2 regions of the Bacillus altaicus genome follow, and region 2 is predicted to be linked to the other one. Evidence: a T-box and tRNA genes for the amino acid it is inferred to sense, from the RefSeq annotation. Region 2 holds a T-box; the other holds one or more tRNA genes.

Region 1 (10,188 bases), 950 kb from region 2:
TTACAGCAATTGCATCAATATCCTCAAAAGTGATATTCGCTTCTTTTAAAGCTTCTTCTAACACAACTGTGATTTCTTCTACATGATGACGGGATGCAATCTCTGGTACAACTCCGCCAAAACGCTTATGACTTTCAATTTGCGATGCAACGACATTCGCAATGATTTCCGTTCCATTTTTAACAACTGCTACAGCTGTTTCATCACAGCTTGTTTCAATACCAAGTATAATTGTATTTTTTCCCATTATATATTCACCCACATTACAAGACCATCTTCCTGATTGTCTGCATAGTATCGTTTACGAATCCCACCATTTTGAAATCCGTATTTTCTGTATAACTGCTTTGCTACTTCATTTGACACGCGTACTTCAAGTGTCATTGTTTTTACTCCTAACCCTTTCGCTTCGGAAATGACTTCTTTCAATAAGGCATCCCCTAGCTTTTGACCTCTGTATTCTGGCAGGATAGCTATATTTGTTACATGTGATTCATCAATAATTATCCACAATCCACAATATCCAATTACGAGACCATCTTTTTCTAGCACGACATAATGTGCATGTTCATTCACCTCTAATTCACGGTGAAAGGCATCTGCAGTCCAAGGGGTTGAAAAAGACGCTTCTTCAATAGCTACAATTTGAGCAATATCATCAGGTGCCATCTTTCTAAATATCATATCCATCTTCTGTAAGCCCCTATTGTTTTTGACTTTCTAACCATTTTGTTTCAGCTTCAGCTAAACGAAGATAGCTAGGAACAAACGTATGCACGTCTTGTTCTTCTTTTTGTAATCCTAAAAATGCTAATTCACTTGGTCTTGGGTTATTCATAGTGAACGGAGCAAATACAGCTTGATCACCTAAATATTCTACAATTGTTTCTTTATGCAATTTAACATCGTTACCAATAAATAAAACAGGCTGTTCTTTATCTTTTAACATTTGCAACCAGTCAACAATAAGAATAATTCGGTCTTCTTCTATTGAAGTTATACGCTCTCCTTCATATGTATATAACCCCGTGTAAATCTGACCACGTCGGCCATCAAATAAAGGACAAATTAGTCCATTAAAATTAGTACCATTTGCAGCCAGCACTTCTAAACTTGATACACCTACAATTGGTATTTGAAGTGACCAAGCTAATGTTTTTGCAGCTGTCACACCTATACGAACACCTGTATATGATCCTGGTCCAGCTGCTACAACAATTTTAGTCAATTCTTTCGGTTTTACACCGCATTCTTTTAACAGTTTCTCTACAGCTGGCATAAGACGTACAGAATGGTTTTTTGTTAAATTTGTAATGATTTCCCCAATCACGTTCCCTTCCTCAATAAGGGATACACCCATTACGTAATTTGAAGTATCAATTGCTAGTACTTTCATCTTGTAATAGCTCCTCACATAATCTAATATAGCGATCTCCAATTGGCTCGAGTACAATTTTTCTTGTATCATCTCCAGCATGGAATAAACTAATTTGCAACTTCTCATTCGGTAAATATGCTTCTATTAAATGAGCCCATTCTACTACTGTAATCCCTTCACCATAGAAATACTCATCAAATCCTAAATCTTCTTCACTTTCCGCTAAACGATACACATCCATATGATATAGCGGTAATCTTCCTTTATATTCTTTAATAATATTGAAGGTAGGACTATTTACGACTCTTTTCACTCCAAGACCTTTTGCTAGTCCTTTTGTAAAAGTCGTCTTGCCAGCTCCAAGATCACCTTCTAAAATAATTACATCTTGTTTCTTTACAAGTCCCCCTAATTTTTCTGATAATCGCTGGGTTTCTTCGGAAGATTTTGTTGTTATTTCATATTTACTCACAGACTTCACCTACTTTACTCACAATGTTCTCTGCTCTTTATTATACAGGTTTTAAATATATAAAAAAGTCCTTAGGAGTTTTCCTAAGGATAGTTTGACTGTCTTTATTAGTTTTTTGTTAAAACAAATAAAAAAATACGAAACAACTTGTTTCGTTCTTTTCTTTATATAAAATGGCGGTCCCGACCGGGGTCGAACCGGCGATCTCCTGCGTGACAGGCAGGCATGTTAACCACTACACCACGGGACCATTTGGTTGCGGGGACAGGATTTGAACCTGCGACCTTCGGGTTATGAGCCCGACGAGCTACCGTACTGCTCCACCCCGCGATGATATAAATAGCTTGGCGACGTCCTACTCTCACAGGGACAAGGTCCCAACTACCATCGGCGCTAGAGAGCTTAACTTCCGTGTTCGGTATGGGAACGGGTGTGACCTCTCTGCCATCATCACCAAACTATTGAAGGTATATTCCTTCAAAACTAGATAACATTTGCTTCATATTATATGGTTAAGTCCTCGATCTATTAGTATTCGTCAGCTCCACATGTCACCATGCTTCCACCTCGAACCTATCAACCTGATCATCTTTCAGGGATCTTACTAGCTTACGCTATGGGAAATCTCATCTTGAGGGGGGCTTCATGCTTAGATGCTTTCAGCACTTATCCCTTCCGCACATAGCTACCCAGCTATGCCCTTGGCAGAACAACTGGTACACCAGCGGTGCGTCCATCCCGGTCCTCTCGTACTAAGGACAGCTCCTCTCAAATTTCCTGCGCCCACGACGGATAGGGACCGAACTGTCTCACGACGTTCTGAACCCAGCTCGCGTACCGCTTTAATGGGCGAACAGCCCAACCCTTGGGACCGACTACAGCCCCAGGATGCGATGAGCCGACATCGAGGTGCCAAACCTCCCCGTCGATGTGGACTCTTGGGGGAGATAAGCCTGTTATCCCCGGGGTAGCTTTTATCCGTTGAGCGATGGCCCTTCCATGCGGAACCACCGGATCACTAAGCCCGACTTTCGTCCCTGCTCGACTTGTAGGTCTCGCAGTCAAGCTCCCTTATGCCTTTGCACTCTACGAATGATTTCCAACCATTCTGAGGGAACCTTTGGGCGCCTCCGTTACACTTTAGGAGGCGACCGCCCCAGTCAAACTGCCCACCTGACACTGTCTCCCGGGTCGATAAGACCCGTAGGTTAGAATTTCAATACAGTCAGGGCGGTATCCCACCAGCGCCTCCACCGAAGCTAGCGCTCCGGTTTCAATGGCTCCCGCCTATCCTGTACAAACTGTACCAAAATTCAATATCAGGCTACAGTAAAGCTCCACGGGGTCCTTCCGTCCTGTCGCGGGTAACCTGCATCTTCACAGGTACTATAATTTCACCGAGTCTCTGGTTGAGACAGTGCCCAAATCGTTACACCTTTCGTGCGGGTCAGAACTTACCCGACAAGGAATTTCGCTACCTTAGGACCGTTATAGTTACGGCCGCCGTTTACTGGGGCTTCAGTTCAGAGCTTCGCTTACGCTAACCCCTCTCCTTAACCTTCCAGCACCGGGCAGGTGTCAGCCCCTATACTTCGCCTTACGGCTTCGCAGAGACCTGTGTTTTTGCTAAACAGTCGCTTGGGCCTATTCACTGCGGCTTTCCGTTAAGAAAGCACCCCTTCTCCCGAAGTTACGGGGTCATTTTGCCGAGTTCCTTAACCAGAGTTCTCTCGCACACCTTAGGATTCTCTCCTCGCCTACCTGTGTCGGTTTGCGGTACAGGCACCTTTTATCTCGCTAGAAGCTTTTCTTGGCAGCGGGGAATCAAAGACTTCGCTCCATAAGGAGCTTCCCCATCACAGCTCAGCCTTCACGATAAGCGGATTTGCCTACTTATCAGCCTAACTGCTTGGACGTGCACAACCAATCGCACGCTTCTTCTATCCTTCTGCGTCCCTCCATTGCTCAAACGATAAAGAGGTGGTACAGGAATATCAACCTGTTGTCCATCGCCTACGCCTGTCGGCCTCGGCTTAGGTCCTGACTAACCCTGAGCGGACGAGCCTTCCTCAGGAAACCTTAGGCATTCGGTGGACGGGATTCTCACCCGTCTTTCGCTACTCATACCGGCATTCTCACTTCTAAGCGCTCCACCAGTCCTTCCGGTCTGACTTCACTGCACTTAGAACGCTCCCCTACCACTGATACCATTGGTATCAATTCGCAGCTTCGGTGGTGTATTTAGCCCCGGTACATTTTCGGCGCAGAGTCACTCGACTAGTGAGCTATTACGCACTCTTTAAATGGTGGCTGCTTCTGAGCCAACATCCTAGTTGTCTAAGCAACTCCACATCCTTTTCCACTTAATACACACTTTGGGACCTTAGCTGGCGATCTGGGCTGTTTCCCTCTTGACTACGGATCTTATCACTCGCAGTCTGACTCCTAAGGATAAGTCATTGGCATTCGGAGTTTGACTGAATTCGGTAATCCGATGAGGACCCCTAGTTCAATCAGTGCTCTACCTCCAAGACTCTTACACTTAAGGCTAGCCCTAAAGCTATTTCGGGAGAACCAGCTATCTCCAGGTTCGATTGGAATTTCTCCGCTACCCACACCTCATCCCCGCACTTTTCAACGTGCGTGGGTTCGGGCCTCCATTCAGTGTTACCTGAACTTCACCCTGGACATGGGTAGATCACCTGGTTTCGGGTCTACGACCACGTACTAAACGCCCTATTCAGACTCGCTTTCGCTGCGGCTCCGCCTCTTCAGCTTAACCTCGCACAGGATCGTAACTCGCCGGTTCATTCTACAAAAGGCACGCCATCACCCATTAACGGGCTCTGACTATTTGTAGGCACACGGTTTCAGGATCTCTTTCACTCCCCTTCCGGGGTGCTTTTCACCTTTCCCTCACGGTACTGGTTCACTATCGATCACTAGGGAGTATTTAGCCTTGGGAGATGGTCCTCCCAGATTCCGACGGAATTTCACGTGTTCCGCCGTACTCAGGATACATTCAAGAGAGAACGAAGTTTCGACTACGGGGTTGTTACCCTCTGTGACGGACCTTTCCAGGTCGCTTCGTCTACCTCGTTCCTTTGTAACTCCGTATAGAATGTCCTACAACCCCAAGAGGCAAGCCTCTTGGTTTGGGCTAGATTCCGTTTCGCTCGCCGCTACTCAGGAAATCGCATTTGCTTTCTCTTCCTCCAGGTACTTAGATGTTTCAGTTCCCTGGGTCTGTCTTCCATACCCTATGTATTCAGGTAAGGATACCATACCATTACGTATAGTGGGTTTCCCCATTCGGAAATCTTCGGATCAAAGCTTACTTACAGCTCCCCGAAGCATATCGGCGTTAGTCCCGTCCTTCATCGACTCCTAGTGTCAAGGCATCCACCGTGCGCCCTTTCTAACTTAACCAAACTAAAATTAAAAAAAATATGAGCTACACTGTTATCTAGTTTTCAAAGAACATACATTTAAACTTGAGAGATAGTTCTCTCAAAACTGAACGAAACAAAGCAAGTCAACGTTTATTGATGAACTGCGTTCATCAATTCTCCATAGAAAGGAGGTGATCCAGCCGCACCTTCCGATACGGCTACCTTGTTACGACTTCACCCCAATCATCTGTCCCACCTTAGGCGGCTGGCTCCATAAAGGTTACCCCACCGACTTCGGGTGTTACAAACTCTCGTGGTGTGACGGGCGGTGTGTACAAGGCCCGGGAACGTATTCACCGCGGCATGCTGATCCGCGATTACTAGCGATTCCAGCTTCATGTAGGCGAGTTGCAGCCTACAATCCGAACTGAGAACGGTTTTATGAGATTAGCTCCACCTCGCGGTCTTGCAGCTCTTTGTACCGTCCATTGTAGCACGTGTGTAGCCCAGGTCATAAGGGGCATGATGATTTGACGTCATCCCCACCTTCCTCCGGTTTGTCACCGGCAGTCACCTTAGAGTGCCCAACTTAATGATGGCAACTGAAGATCAAGGGTTGCGCTCGTTGCGGGACTTAACCCAACATCTCACGACACGAGCTGACGACAACCATGCACCACCTGTCACTCTGCTCCCGAAGGAGAAGCTCTATCTCTAGAGTTTTCAGAGGATGTCAAGACCTGGTAAGGTTCTTCGCGTTGCTTCGAATTAAACCACATGCTCCACCGCTTGTGCGGGCCCCGTCAATTCCTTTGAGTTTCAGCCTTGCGGCCGTACTCCCCAGGCGGAGTGCTTAATGCGTTAACTTCAGCACTAAAGGGCGGAAACCCTCTAACACTTAGCACTCATCGTTTACGGCGTGGACTACCAGGGTATCTAATCCTGTTTGCTCCCCACGCTTTCGCGCCTCAGTGTCAGTTACAGACCAGAAAGTCGCCTTCGCCACTGGTGTTCCTCCATATCTCTACGCATTTCACCGCTACACATGGAATTCCACTTTCCTCTTCTGCACTCAAGTCTCCCAGTTTCCAATGACCCTCCACGGTTGAGCCGTGGGCTTTCACATCAGACTTAAGAAACCACCTGCGCGCGCTTTACGCCCAATAATTCCGGATAACGCTTGCCACCTACGTATTACCGCGGCTGCTGGCACGTAGTTAGCCGTGGCTTTCTGGTTAGGTACCGTCAAGGTGCCAGCTTATTCAACTAGCACTTGTTCTTCCCTAACAACAGAGTTTTACGACCCGAAAGCCTTCATCACTCACGCGGCGTTGCTCCGTCAGACTTTCGTCCATTGCGGAAGATTCCCTACTGCTGCCTCCCGTAGGAGTCTGGGCCGTGTCTCAGTCCCAGTGTGGCCGATCGACCCTCTCAGGTCGGCTACGCATCGTTGCCTTGGTGAGCCGTTACCTCACCAACTAGCTAATGCGACGCGGGTCCATCCATAAGTGACAGCCGAAGCCGCCTTTCAATTTCGAACTATGCAGTTCAAAATATTATCCGGTATTAGCCCCGGTTTCCCGGAGTTATCCCAGTCTTATGGGTAGGTTACCCACGTGTTACTCACCCGTCCGCCGCTAACTTCATAAGAGCAAGCTCTTAATCCATTCGCTCGACTTGCATGTATTAGGCACGCCGCCAGCGTTCATCCTGAGCCAGGATCAAACTCTCCAATAAAGTTAGTTTGTCTAGCATCTAAAAATAAAAATTGACGTTCACGTTGTTTGTTTCGTTCAGTTTTCAAAGAACTAAAAGCGGGTGAAGAGAATCGAACTCTCGACCAGAGCTTGGAAGGCTCTTGTTTTACCACTAAACTACACCCGCGTGGTCGGGAAGACAGGATTTGAACCTGCGACCCCCTGGTCCCAAACCAGGTGCTCTACCAAGCTGAGCCACTTCCCGTTATGGCGCGCCCGAGAGGAGTCGAACCCCTAACCTCTTGATCCGTAGTCAAACGCTCTATCCAATTGAGCTACGGGCGCTTATTCATGATGTTTTTTCGTCGTTGTATTTTGGCGACTCAATTATCTTATCATACTACATTTTCAAATGCAAGTACTTTTTTAAAAGATTTTTTGATGCGGCCGAGAGGACTTGAACCTCCACGGGGTTTCCCCCACTAGGCCCTCAACCTAGCGCGTCTGCCGTTCCGCCACGACCGCGCGGAAAAAACAAAAGTGAGCCATGAAGGATTCGAACCTTCGACCCTCTGATTAAAAGTCAGATGCTCTACCAACTGAGCTAATGGCTCGTAAATGGCTGGGCTAGCTGGATTCGAACCAGCGCATGACGGAGTCAAAGTCCGTTGCCTTACCGCTTGGCTATAGCCCATCGAAATAGTTATCTTCTTTTCAAAGACAAATGTTATTGTACCATAATGTCCAATAAAAAACAACTGCCATATAGCAGAAGTTAAAATGGCGGTCCCGACCGGGGTCGAACCGGCGATCTCCTGCGTGACAGGCAGGCATGTTAACCACTACACCACGGGACCATTTGGTTGCGGGGACAGGATTTGAACCTGCGACCTTCGGGTTATGAGCCCGACGAGCTACCGTACTGCTCCACCCCGCGATAATATTATTTATATAATTATATGATAAGTGTTAGCAACCACATTACGAGAATGTTTGGTTGCGGGGACAGGATTTGAACCTGCGACCTTCGGGTTATGAGCCCGACGAGCTACCGTACTGCTCCACCCCGCGACAATATTATTCATATAATTTATATGGTGGAGGATGACGGGATCGAACCGCCGACCCCCTGCTTGTAAGGCAGGTGCTCTCCCAGCTGAGCTAATCCTCCGAAGTGGTGACCCGTACGGGATTCGAACCCGTGTTACCGCCGTGAAAGGGCGGTGTCTTAACCACTTGACCAACGGGCCAATATGTATGGCAGAGAAGAAGGGATTCGAACCCTCGCACCGCGTTAGCGATCTACTCCCTTAGCAGGGGAGCCCCTTGAGCCACTTGGGTACTTCTCTGTATGGCTCCGCAGGTAGGACTCGAACCTACGACCGATCGGTTAACAGCCGATAGCTCTACCACTGAGCTACTGCGGAATAATGAAGACAATTTGTATCTTATAAAAATTCTCATCGTAAGTCAAGAAGTTTTTTCACAACGTCTTGCGCAAACGTGACATGTTTATAATATACTGGATTGCGTTTTCACTGTCAAGATGTTTTCACTACCAGTTTTAGTTGTCCTTTACACTTTCCACATACATATCTTTGTGTATTTATTTGACGTCTTCTTACATATTGAAATGAACACCCCATACATTCATACATAGAAACTTTCGTTTCCTCCTCACTAATCATTCGTTTGCAAAAACGTGGTGCACCTACTTTCTTTAATAACTCACGAAAATCTCTATCTCGGTGCTTATACCCCTTTCCTGTGATATGTAAGTGATAATGACAAAGTTCATGTTTAACAATCCCGACTAACTCTCCTTTACCATATATTTCGTAATATCGATAATTCAATTCTATATTATGATTCTTCAATAGATAGCGCCCACCAGTTGTACGTAACCTACTATTAAACATTGCTTTATGTAAAAACGGCATTCCAAAGCATTGTAACGATACCTCTTCCACTAACCGCTGAATTTCTTGCTCATCCATTCTCATTCCTCCTAAACTAAAAAATATTTTCACACTTTTCTCTCTTCTTATACATATAGTAAATAGTACATATACCCATCCTCATTCAAGAAGCGTGATTTCTAAAAATGCAGCATTGCTAGAAATCCACTCACCAACCTCTCATCAAAGTTACCTTAACTAAAAGGAGCTACTTTTTTGAGAGCAGGATTAAACAAGGAGGGATTCCTATGCCCACGTGGCTAAAGAAACAAATGCAACGTGCATATTTTGAGAAAAACCGGTATCAAATCAAGTTACTAAATGAATGCTGGTTTTATTATAGTAAAATACATCAAAGCTCATAATCAATTAAACTTTCCAGTTCATAAAAAAAGAGCAGTTTCATCTGCTCTCTTTTCTTACTATTCAATCGGTAACATTGATAATGCAACACGACCTTTTTTCGTATCAATATCATCTACCCATACCTTTACAATTTGTCCCACGGATACAATATCTAATGGATGCTTTACAAATTGTTTGCTTAGTTTAGAAATATGTACTAAACCATCTTGCTTCACACCAATATCAACAAAGGCACCGAAATCAACAACATTGCGGATCGTTCCCTCTAATTCCATACCACGCTTTAAATCTTCTAATTTTAAAATCCCCTTTTTCAAAAGTGGCTTTGGCAACTCATCCCTCATATCTCGTTCCGGGCTAATTAAAGCATCCATAATATCAACTAGTGTCGGCTCACCAATCTCCGTCTCTTGAGATAATTTAGAAATATCTACTCCTTCTAAACTCTTTTGCAAATTTGGTTTCCCCACATCACTCTTCGATAACCCTAAGCTCTTTAATAGTAATTCAACATTTTTATATTGCTCTGGATGAATCCCTGTGCGATCTAATGGATTCGCTCCTTCTAATATACGTAAAAACCCGATACATTGTTCATATGTTTTTGCACCTAAACGCGGGATTTTCTTTAACTCCGTTCGCTTCGCGAATTTCCCATCTTCCTCACGCTTAGCTACAATATTTTTCGCAACTGTTTTTGATAACCCCGAAACATATTGCAACAATGCAACTGAAGCTGTATTTACATTAACACCAACTCGGTTAACTGCTGTCTCTACTACAAATGTTAATGATTCATTTAATCTCTTTTGAGATACATCATGTTGATATTGTCCCACCCCAACAGATTTAGGGTCAATTTTCACAAGCTCTGCAAGTGGATCTTGCAGACGTCTCCCAATTGAAACAGCACTTCTTTCTTCAA
Region 2 (10,188 bases):
CAGCAGGAGGTGATTCGTAATCGATGGATACTTTAATTTTTGAAGTTGGAACTGCGTTAGTATTAGTAGCTTTTGCAGCTATCCTCGCTGCAAAGTTAAAGTTCTCGATTATTCCGTTTCTCATTATACTCGGTATGCTAGTGGGGCCTCATGCCCCAGATTTAGGACTTATCGATTTAAGGTTTATTGAAAGCGGAGAAGTTATTTCCTTCCTCGGCCGTGTTGGCGTCATATTCCTCCTATTCTACTTAGGCTTAGAATTCTCAATAAAAAAATTAATTAAATCAGGAAAGTCGATTGCCCTTGGGGGAACTGTTCATATATCACTTAATTTTATATTAGGTTTACTTTATGGATATATAATGGGCTTCCCCTTACTAGAAACATTAATTATTGCTGGAATCATTACAATTTCATCGAGTGCAATTGTAGCGAAAGTAATCGTTGATTTAAGAAGATCTGGTAATAAAGAGACAGAGCTAATTTTAGGAATCATTATGTTTGATGACATCTTTTTAGCTGTATATTTATCAGTCGTTTCAGGTTTAGTACTCGGCGGTGCAACGTCATTTGTAGGTGCCCTTACATCTGTTTTAATAGCAGTAGGATATATGTTACTATTCTTTGTGGTCGCTAGAAAAGCTACGTCGTTCCTAAATAAAGTATTAGATATTTCGTCAAACGAAATTTTTATTATCGTAATATTCGCTATTTTATTCTTTGTAGCAGGATTCTCGGAAACGATTCATGTTGCTGAGGCGATTGGAGCATTATTATTAGGACTCGTCTTTTCAGAAACAGAGCATAGTGATCGAATCGAGCATCTCGTCGTCCCGTTTCGTGATTTCTTTGGAGCTATATTTTTCTTCAGCTTCGGTTTAAGTATAGATCCGTTTTCGCTTGGAGGAGCAGTATGGTTGGCATTAGGAGCAGTTTTCATTACTCTTATCGGTAATTTTACAGCTGGAATGATTGCAGGGCGTAAAGCCGGGTTATCGCATAAGGCTTCTACGAATATCGGTTTAACACTTATATCACGCGGGGAATTCTCCATTATTGTCGCGAATCTCGGGATAGCGGGTGGCTTAATGGAAACGATTAAACCATTCTCAGCCTTATATGTTTTAATATTGGCGTCGTTAGGGCCATTATTAACGAAGGAGTCTGGGAGAATATACTCTCTACTAGACAAAATATTTAAATGGAGTGCTAAAGAAAGTGCAAAACGTAAAAAGGAAGTTGGATAACCTTTCGCGAGGGAACGATTCCATTATTTATAGATTAATATCTTACAAAGACGATTAGAATACATTCTAATCGTCTTTGTGCTATTATCTGAATTTCATCAACTATTAATCAGTTGCCTTCCTATTTAAAAACGACTACAATTTTACTGTTATATATATGAACGAAAAAAAGAGAATAGGAGGGGAGACTATGCCAAGGAAAGTATGGCTATTAGTAGCTGGGATGATTATTAATGTCACGGGTGCTTCTTTTTTATGGCCTTTTAATACAATTTACTTACATGATAGTTTAGGGAAATCTTTATCAGTAGCCGGAATGGTATTAATGATCAACTCGCTTACTGGTGTAATCGGAAACTTGCTCGGCGGTGTTTTATTTGATAAATGGGGCGGTTATAAATCAATTTTAGTAGGGATTGTCATTACACTTGTATCGATTTTAGGTCTTGTATTTTTCCATGGTTGGCCGTTATATGTTGTGTGGCTAGCATTAATCGGATTCGGTTCTGGAATGGTGTTTCCATCGATGTATGCGATGGTTGGTACGGTTTGGCCAGAAGGCGGGAGACGAGCGTTCAATGCAATGTATGTTGGACAAAATGTTGGGATTGCGATTGGAACAGCGTGCGGTGGTTTAGTTGCGTCTTATCGTTTTGATTATATTTTCTTAGCGAACTTTATTTTATATTTTATTTTCTTCTTAATCGCCTTTATTGGATTTCGTGGTATGGAAGCAAAAAAAGAGCAAGAGGTACAAAAAGAAGCCGAAGCGAAAAAAGGGTGGTCACTTACACCTGGATTTAAAGCACTTCTTATCGTATGTGTAGCATATGCTTTATGCTGGGTTACATACGTACAGTGGCAAGGGGCAATTGCGACGTATATGCAACAGTTAAATATTAGCCTTCGTCACTACAGTTTATTATGGACGATAAACGGGGCGATGATTGTTTGTGCACAGCCGCTTGTTAGTATGCTGATTCGCTGGATGAAGCGTTCTTTAAAACAACAAATTATGATTGGAATTATCATTTTTGCGGCGTCGTTTATTGTTTTAAGTCAAGCGCAGCAATTTACGATGTTTCTCGTTGCGATGGTGACATTAACAATTGGTGAATTATTCGTATGGCCGGCAATTCCGACCATTGCAAATATACTTGCGCCGAAAGATAAGTTAGGATTTTATCAAGGCGTTGTAAATAGCGCAGCGACTGTAGGGAAAATGTTCGGACCGGTCGTTGGCGGAGCGATTGTTGACTTATACAATATGGAAGTATTGTTTATTGCGATCATGGTAATGCTTGTAGTAGCGCTTATAGCAACGAGTATTTATGATAGACGAGTAAAAGTAGAAGAAACAGTTGAAGAAAAAATTGCAGTTTAGTTTGACGGAACATGCAACATGTTTTAGAATATATTTAAATAAATAGTAATAAAATATCCTTTGGAACAAGGGAGTTAGCTCGGCTGTCCTAAGACGAATTCGTTAGTTAGCAAGAGTAACGATTAACCGAGAAGCCTCCGCTTCAAGTAAGCTCTTAAGAGATACTAAGTGGTGGGTAGTTCACATTAACTCATATTTGTAATAACAGTGAGAAGGAGTAGTAGTAATAGAAGCTGGTTTAGAGAGTTGACGGTCGGTGCAAGTCAATCCACGTTTCGTTATGAACTCGCCTTTGAGTTGCAGTTGTGAAATTATTAGTAGCAATTGCCGTTAATCCACGTTACGGATCTAAGCGAATGTATTTATTACATTAATTTAGGGTGGTACCGCGGGAATCTATAACCTCTCGTCCCTTTCTAGGGATGAGAGGTTTTTTGTATTTTGGGCGGTGAAAATAAATGGAATTTCAAGGAGGGTATCTCATGAGCTTTAATCATCAAAAAATTGAGAAGAAGTGGCAAGGTCATTGGGAAGAGAATAAAACATTCCGTACGCCAGATGAGACGGAAAAACCAAAATTTTATGCACTAGATATGTTCCCATATCCATCAGGTGCAGGCTTACACGTAGGGCATCCAGAAGGATATACAGCGACAGATATTTTATCTCGTATGAAGCGTATGCAAGGGTATAACGTTCTTCATCCAATGGGATGGGATGCATTCGGTCTTCCAGCAGAGCAATATGCACTTGATACTGGAAACAGCCCGGCAGAATTTACAGAGCTTAATATTAATACATTTCGTAATCAAATTAAGGCATTAGGTTTCTCTTACGATTGGGATCGTGAAGTAAATACAACAGATCCAACTTACTACAAGTGGACACAATGGATCTTCCTAAAACTATTTGAAAAAGGTTTAGCTTACGTTGATGAAGTACCTGTAAACTGGTGCCCAGCACTTGGTACAGTACTTGCGAATGAAGAAATAATTGACGGGAAGAGTGAGCGTGGTGGACATCCAGTTGAGCGTCGTCCGATGAGACAGTGGATGTTAAAAATTACAGCTTACGGAGATCGTCTATTAGAAGATCTAGATGATCTTGATTGGCCAGAAAGCTTAAAAGATATGCAGCGTAACTGGATCGGTCGTTCTGAAGGTGCAGAAGTACATTTCAACATCGATGGTACAGATGAGAAGTTCACAGTTTTCACAACGCGTCCTGATACACTATTTGGTGCAAGCTACTGTGTACTTGCTCCAGAACATGCACTTGTTGCTGACATTACAACAACAGAAAAAAAAGAAGCGGTAGAAGCTTATATTGATTCTGTAAAAATGAAGAGTGACCTAGAGCGTACAGAACTTGCGAAAGAGAAAACAGGTGTATTCACTGGTGCTTACGCAGTTAACCCAGTAAATGGTGAGAAATTACCAATCTGGATCGCTGACTATGTTCTTGCAACTTACGGAACAGGTGCTGTAATGGCAGTTCCAGCTCACGATGAGCGTGACTATGAATTCGCATCAACGTTCAATCTTCCAATGAAGGAAGTTGTAAAAGGCGGAGACATTTCAAAAGAAGCATATACAGGTGATGGTGCGCACGTAAACTCAGCATTCCTTGATGGTTTAAATAAAGAAGAAGCAATCGTAAAAATGATTGAGTGGCTTGAAGTAACAAGCGCAGGAAATCAAAAAGTAACGTACCGTCTACGTGACTGGTTATTTAGCCGCCAACGTTACTGGGGTGAGCCAATTCCAGTAATCCATTGGGAAGATGGTACAATGACAGCTGTGAAAGAAGAAGAATTACCATTAGTTCTTCCGAAAACAGAGAACATTCGTCCTTCAGGTACAGGTGAATCACCACTTGCAAACATTGAAGAGTGGGTAAATGTTGTTGATCCTGAAACTGGTAAAAAAGGTCGTCGTGAAACAAACACAATGCCACAATGGGCTGGTAGCTGCTGGTACTACTTACGCTACATCGATCCAAACAACAGCGAAGCACTTGTAGATCCTGAAAAAGTAAAACAATGGCTTCCAGTTGATATTTATATCGGCGGAGCAGAGCACGCTGTACTTCACTTATTATATGCTCGTTTCTGGCATAAAGTATTATATGATATCGGTGTAGTTCCAACGAAAGAACCGTTCCAACAATTATTCAACCAAGGTATGATCTTAGGTGAAAACAACGAGAAAATGAGTAAATCAAAAGGTAACGTTGTAAACCCGGATGATATTGTAGCAAGCCATGGTGCAGATACACTTCGTCTATACGAAATGTTCATGGGACCATTAGATGCTTCAATCGCTTGGTCTGAAAATGGTCTTGACGGAGCTCGTCGTTTCCTAGACCGTGTATGGCGCCTATTCATTCAAGATAACGGTGAATTAAGTGAGAAAATTACTGATGCACCAAACAAAGAGCTTGAAAAAGCTTACCACCAAACAGTGAAGAAAGTAACAGAAGACTATACAGAGCTTCGCTTCAACACAGCGATTTCTCAAATGATGGTATTCATCAACGATGCATACAAAGCTGAAACACTTCCGAAAGAATATGTAGAAGGTTTCGTAAAAATGATTGCACCAGTTGCACCTCACATCGGGGAAGAACTTTGGAGCAAGCTTGGATACAATGAAACAATCACATATGCAAGCTGGCCAACATTTGATGAGTCTAAACTTGTAGAAGATGAAGTTGAAATCGTTGTTCAAATTATGGGCAAAGTTCGCGCAAAATTAACAATGAGTAAAGACGCATCAAAAGAAGAAATGGAACAACTTGCACTTGAAGCAATTAAAGAACAAATCGAAGGAAAAGCAGTTCGTAAAGTAATTGTCGTTCCTGGAAAACTTGTTAACGTTGTTGCAAACTAATTAATTATTAATAAAAGCTCAGAGCGTTTATGCTCTGAGCTTTTTTATGTGAAAAATAATCTCTGGATCACCTTCATCTAAGTTTTCGATTATTCCACTACGCATAAATCCATTCGCTTTAAAAACTTTTTGCATATTTGTATTCGATTCGTTCGCTGAAGAAAATATTTTTTGAGTAGGAGAATTATTTAACATATATGAGATTAATGAGCTTGCATGACCTTGTCTTCTTTTCGTTGGCGAAACAATTATTAATGAGAGGAAAGTACAACCAAAGAAATTTGTATCGTATGTTAGAAAACCGGAAATAGAATTGTCCTCTTTTGCAATTATGCATTTTCCTTCATCAATAGCGTGTTTAATATAATTTCGTCTACTATCGTCTCCGATCACATCGATATCTATATGTACGATTGAATCTAAATCGTCGATTGAAGCCTTTGCTACGTTCTCCAATGGAAATGCCTCCTTTCGAATGAAGAAAAAATAATCAGTCAATTAATCCTATCATGAATGAAGAGCGAAGAAAAAGGTGCGGAATTCCCATATAGACAAACACCTATTCTTCTATAGGAAATATGATAAAAAAGGTAGGTTAAATTGAGAAGAAGAGGTGAAAGGAATGAAAGGGATGGACAATAATGCACCACATGGCTTCTTCGGAGGTGGATCGGATAGTTATGGACAAATGATGTTCATGGGAGGAGATGGGCAACACGGGTATGGTGGAATCCCAAGTTGGATGGGGGGAACACAAGGAGGATTTCCAACATCAGTAGCTGGAGCACAAACAGGAATTCCGACATTAGTAGGAGGAGCACAAGGAGGAGTGCCTGTAGGTATGCCAACTACATTTCCATCTTTCGTGGGAGGAGCACAAGGAGGAGTACCTGTAGGTATGCCAACTACATTTCCATCTTTTGTAGAAGGAGCACAAGGAGGAGTGCCTGTAGGTATGCCAACTACATTTCCATATTTCGTGGGAGGCGTACAAACAGGATTTCCTGTACCTGGCGTCGGTGTTGTAGCTGGTGGAGTTGGTGGTTTCCCACAAGGTGTTCACGGTCATCATGTGCACCATGGTCATCATCAGCACCACGGTCATCATCAGCACCACGGTCATCATCAGCACCACGGTCATCATCAGCACCACGGTCATCATCAACACCACGGTCACCATCAACAACATGGCCATCATCAGCACCACGGTCACCATCAACAACAAGTACATCACCACGGTCATCACCAAATTCATCCGCAGGCTGTTCTTTTTCAAACACAACACCATCATCAAGGGCAACACCATCATCAAGGGCAACACCATCATCAAGGGCAACACCATCATCAAGGGCAACACCATCATCAAGGACAACACCATCATCAAGGGCAACACCATCATCAAGGACAACACCATCATCAAGGGCAACACCATCACCAAGGGCAACATCACCATCAAGGGCAGCAACATCATCAAGGACAACATCACCACCAAGGGCAGCAACATCATCAAGGACAACAAAATCATCAAGGGCAACAACAAATTTGGTACGGTGGAGGAGCTGGAACTGCAGCGGGAACAGCTGGAATTACAGCTGGAGCAGCGGGTCATGCTGGACATGTGGGACATTAATGAATTACATGAAAAATTCTCTTGTGTACAAGGGGATTTTTTATTTTGAGGAAAAACATATTTGCAGTTCGAAATGCGATATTGATTCATTAGTAAAATACGAAGTTCATGACCTGTGAATGATAGTACAAAAAACTGCTAAGAATATTCTTAGCAGTTTCTCTTACATTATTTACCTGTGTTTGCCAATACCTCTTGACGTTGGCGTTCGATTTCAGCACGAAGTTGTGGTTCTGGTGCTTGCCAGCCTTCAGGTTTTAAAATTTTGCCGTCGCCTTCACGGAAGCGAGGTTTCCCATCAGGGAATAGTTTTGCCATGTTAGCGTTGTTTACAATTTCAAATCCTTTATCTGGACGTACGCCCATTTCTGCAAACGTTCCGAATGCAAAGTAAATAAGGTCAATAAGTGCATCATATTGATCTTCAACAGTGGTTGCTTCTAGAAATTCTTCTAACTCTTCTTGCATAAAGCTAGCACGAATTTTTGCACGCTCTTCTGTTAGTTTTGTTGGAGTATTTGTCACAGGATGTCCGAATTCTTCATGCATTTTTGCAACAAGTTCGTATCCTTTATCTAAACCTTTTTCGTTTGTCATGTTGTTTCATCCTTTCTCGCTTTGTGCCGAATTTCATTGTAACATAAGGTGATTATGAAATGAAAAGAACATCTTATAGAAATAAGATGTTCGCTCGTTATTCTTCTTTTTTAATTAAAATAGATAAAATAAGGTCGATGCCAAACATACCAACAAGTAACATTGGTATAACAACAAGCAAATAACGTGTGAAAGAAACATTTTTTAAGTATGTATGAGCAAATAAAAAGACGCCGAGAAATAAAATACCATTTAAAATAGGTTTTACTAATTTTTTAGACATAAGCTCCCCCGTAAATATCCCTTTTCTCTATTTAAAAATAAAAACTCCCCTCTCCGTTGTACCATGCCAGAGAGGGGAGTTCAATCATTAACTTATTCAATCACACCAGAATTTGTAATATTTACGGTGTATTTTATTTTAACAGGAACATCTTTGTACATTCGTTTCCACTCTTCTAATTTGAATGGGCGATAATGTTGCTTATATTTAGCTCCTAGCCCGAGAGGATCGACACCTAAAGATTTAAACTGTTTAATTAGTTTGTTCCCCTGTGTATCCAATTGTTTTTGGATGGCTTTTTCAATGTTGTTTGTGTTCTTTGCATTTTCTAAGTTAATTTGTTTCGATAATTCTTGAATACGAGCATCAAGCTTAACATGAATAAAAAAAGAAGGCTTACCGTTTTTTATTTTTATATCGTAAGTTGGAACAGAACGAATATTATTAATCATTACGTACGCAGAATCCGTTTTAAATTCATGTGAATCTAATCTGTGTTTCTCTAACAGTCCTTTAAATATGAACATATCTTTTTCCTCAATTTTACCGATATATTTATCCTTTTTAAAAAGACCAATTCCAATGATTTTTATTTTGTCAGCATGTTTCTTTAAAATCGGAATATAGTAGTCTTGCCCTTCTTGATAATAACGGAATGCTCCTATATGCAGGTTATCCTTTGGTAAAGGACCAGTTTCCATGTTATGTTCTAGCAATTTCTTTATATAAATTGCAACATTGGATGAAGTCGTATATTTTCCTTTTAAAAGTTCAGTGCCACTTCCCTCTAATAAAGCAACATATAAAGCGTTCCCTATATTCACATCTCGAATTAATGTGTCAAATGTAGTAGACATTCCTTTTTTTGCAATTTTTGTAGTAAATAGAGCAACTCGCATTTGTCCGCTCGCAAATGGTTGAGAAGATTCTAAAGATGTGTCTGCTTTTACTTGTTTTACCGCATTTGCCGTTCCTTCAAAAACTTGAACTTTATTTCCTTTTCGCTGAATGGGACAAACGAATGTCACTTTTACTTTATTATCCTTTGCTACATCGAAAACAGTTCCTTGAATAAGTTGTACATCATCGATAATATTTTTTTGTAAACATCCAGTTAGACTGAAGAGTGTTATACAAGAAATAAGTATTAATTTGCTTTTGCTTTTGATTTTTTCCATTTTCTTTTCACCCACACAATGATAAATAGGATTGGGATGTATACATAAATGAGCCAAAAACTAACTTTTGATGCATTACTAATAAAATTATTAATATCGTGTCTGTTTGTTAAAAGTTGTGAAACAATGAGGGTGATAAGGATAAACGTGATTAGAACCCCTCTTTGTTTTACGCGAAATATTTCGTGAGTTCCTCTCATTGCCGCCCATAAAGGAAGGATGGAACTTGTAACAATAACGAGTGCATAAGCTGAAATTGCAATATATTCTAGCCTTTCTATGAAGGGAAGTTGAATTACTTGGGTCATAGAGAGTTGAGACCAGATTGTTTTAAATAATTGTTTTTCACTAAAAAAAGTAAAGGCTAAAAGAGTACTGAATAAATATAACAGGTTTGAAAACAGTGCTCCGTATTGAGCGAATTTATGCGATTTTTTAGGTTGTTTTACAAATGGATATACCATAAGATAGACCTCAAATCCGGACATACTATATATTGAAAGGTGTGCAGCTTTTAATATATCTGAAAAAGAGTGTGTAAACATAGGAAGTAAATTATCCCAATGTGAGTACTTCAAAACGAAAAGGCTAAGAAATAAATATCCTAATGTACCGCCAATAGCGATAACGCAAATGCCAGTAATTACACGAAATCCGGAAGAAATAATGTAATAGCTAACTAAGCATAAAAAGAGTGTTAACATCCAAGTTGAAGCGGTAGGGAACATCCACACTTGAATAATTTCAACGTATGTTCGAATGACAGAAATACTGACGGTTAAAAAATACATCATAAAGATAAGACTAATACCGTTTCCTAGCCATTTTCCAAATGTTTGTCGATGTAAATCAATTAAATTCCCGTTTGTTTCTTTTAATAAGAAATACATCATCCATATAAGAATATGGATACAGATTCCTGTGATTAGAACTCCCATCCAGCTGTCGTATCCAGCGACTTTTGCTATAATTCGAGCA

Evidence for each region. The T-box of region 2 lies ahead of leuS (leucine--tRNA ligase). A T-box ahead of a tRNA ligase gene usually reads a tRNA of that ligase, here a tRNA-Leu.
Region 1: it encodes a tRNA-Leu, which carries the amino acid that the T-box ahead of leuS (leucine--tRNA ligase) is inferred to sense. The anticodon was not compared.

What each region holds. Positions count from the first base shown of each region.
Region 1 is NZ_CM143394.1:50,445-60,632, forward strand. It holds gene tsaD (tRNA (adenosine(37)-N6)-threonylcarbamoyltransferase complex transferase subunit TsaD) at 1-247, opposite strand, end outside; gene rimI (ribosomal protein S18-alanine N-acetyltransferase) at 247-690, opposite strand; gene tsaB (tRNA (adenosine(37)-N6)-threonylcarbamoyltransferase complex dimerization subunit type 1 TsaB) at 704-1,396, opposite strand; gene tsaE (tRNA (adenosine(37)-N6)-threonylcarbamoyltransferase complex ATPase subunit type 1 TsaE) at 1,377-1,850, opposite strand; tRNA gene ACE38F_RS00200 (tRNA-Asp) at 2,025-2,100, opposite strand; tRNA gene ACE38F_RS00205 (tRNA-Met) at 2,104-2,180, opposite strand; rRNA gene rrf (5S ribosomal RNA) at 2,193-2,308, opposite strand; rRNA gene ACE38F_RS00215 (23S ribosomal RNA) at 2,359-5,279, opposite strand; rRNA gene ACE38F_RS00220 (16S ribosomal RNA) at 5,427-6,979, opposite strand; tRNA gene ACE38F_RS00225 (tRNA-Gly) at 7,056-7,126, opposite strand; tRNA gene ACE38F_RS00230 (tRNA-Pro) at 7,128-7,204, opposite strand; tRNA gene ACE38F_RS00235 (tRNA-Arg) at 7,208-7,284, opposite strand; tRNA gene ACE38F_RS00240 (tRNA-Leu) at 7,382-7,464, opposite strand; tRNA gene ACE38F_RS00245 (tRNA-Lys) at 7,481-7,553, opposite strand; tRNA gene ACE38F_RS00250 (tRNA-Gln) at 7,559-7,633, opposite strand; tRNA gene ACE38F_RS00255 (tRNA-Asp) at 7,721-7,796, opposite strand; tRNA gene ACE38F_RS00260 (tRNA-Met) at 7,800-7,876, opposite strand; tRNA gene ACE38F_RS00265 (tRNA-Met) at 7,934-8,010, opposite strand; tRNA gene ACE38F_RS00270 (tRNA-Val) at 8,035-8,110, opposite strand; tRNA gene ACE38F_RS00275 (tRNA-Glu) at 8,115-8,189, opposite strand; tRNA gene ACE38F_RS00280 (tRNA-Ser) at 8,198-8,288, opposite strand; tRNA gene ACE38F_RS00285 (tRNA-Asn) at 8,292-8,366, opposite strand; gene ACE38F_RS00290 (SprT family protein) at 8,481-8,936, opposite strand; gene cmpA (cortex morphogenetic protein CmpA) at 9,146-9,262, shown strand; gene ACE38F_RS00300 (Tex family protein) at 9,320-10,188, opposite strand, start outside.
Region 2 is NZ_CM143394.1:997,475-1,007,662, forward strand. It holds gene ACE38F_RS05195 (cation:proton antiporter regulatory subunit) at 1-20, shown strand, start outside; gene ACE38F_RS05200 (cation:proton antiporter) at 24-1,247, shown strand; gene ACE38F_RS05205 (MDR family MFS transporter) at 1,438-2,631, shown strand; T-box leader at 2,830-3,048, shown strand; gene leuS (leucine--tRNA ligase) at 3,114-5,522, shown strand; gene ACE38F_RS05215 (GNAT family N-acetyltransferase) at 5,550-5,978, opposite strand; gene ACE38F_RS05220 (VrrB protein) at 6,145-7,152, shown strand; gene ACE38F_RS05225 (pyrophosphohydrolase domain-containing protein) at 7,321-7,749, opposite strand; gene ACE38F_RS05230 (hypothetical protein) at 7,847-8,032, opposite strand; gene ACE38F_RS05235 (Ger(x)C family spore germination protein) at 8,125-9,210, opposite strand; gene ACE38F_RS05240 (spore germination protein) at 9,180-10,188, opposite strand, start outside.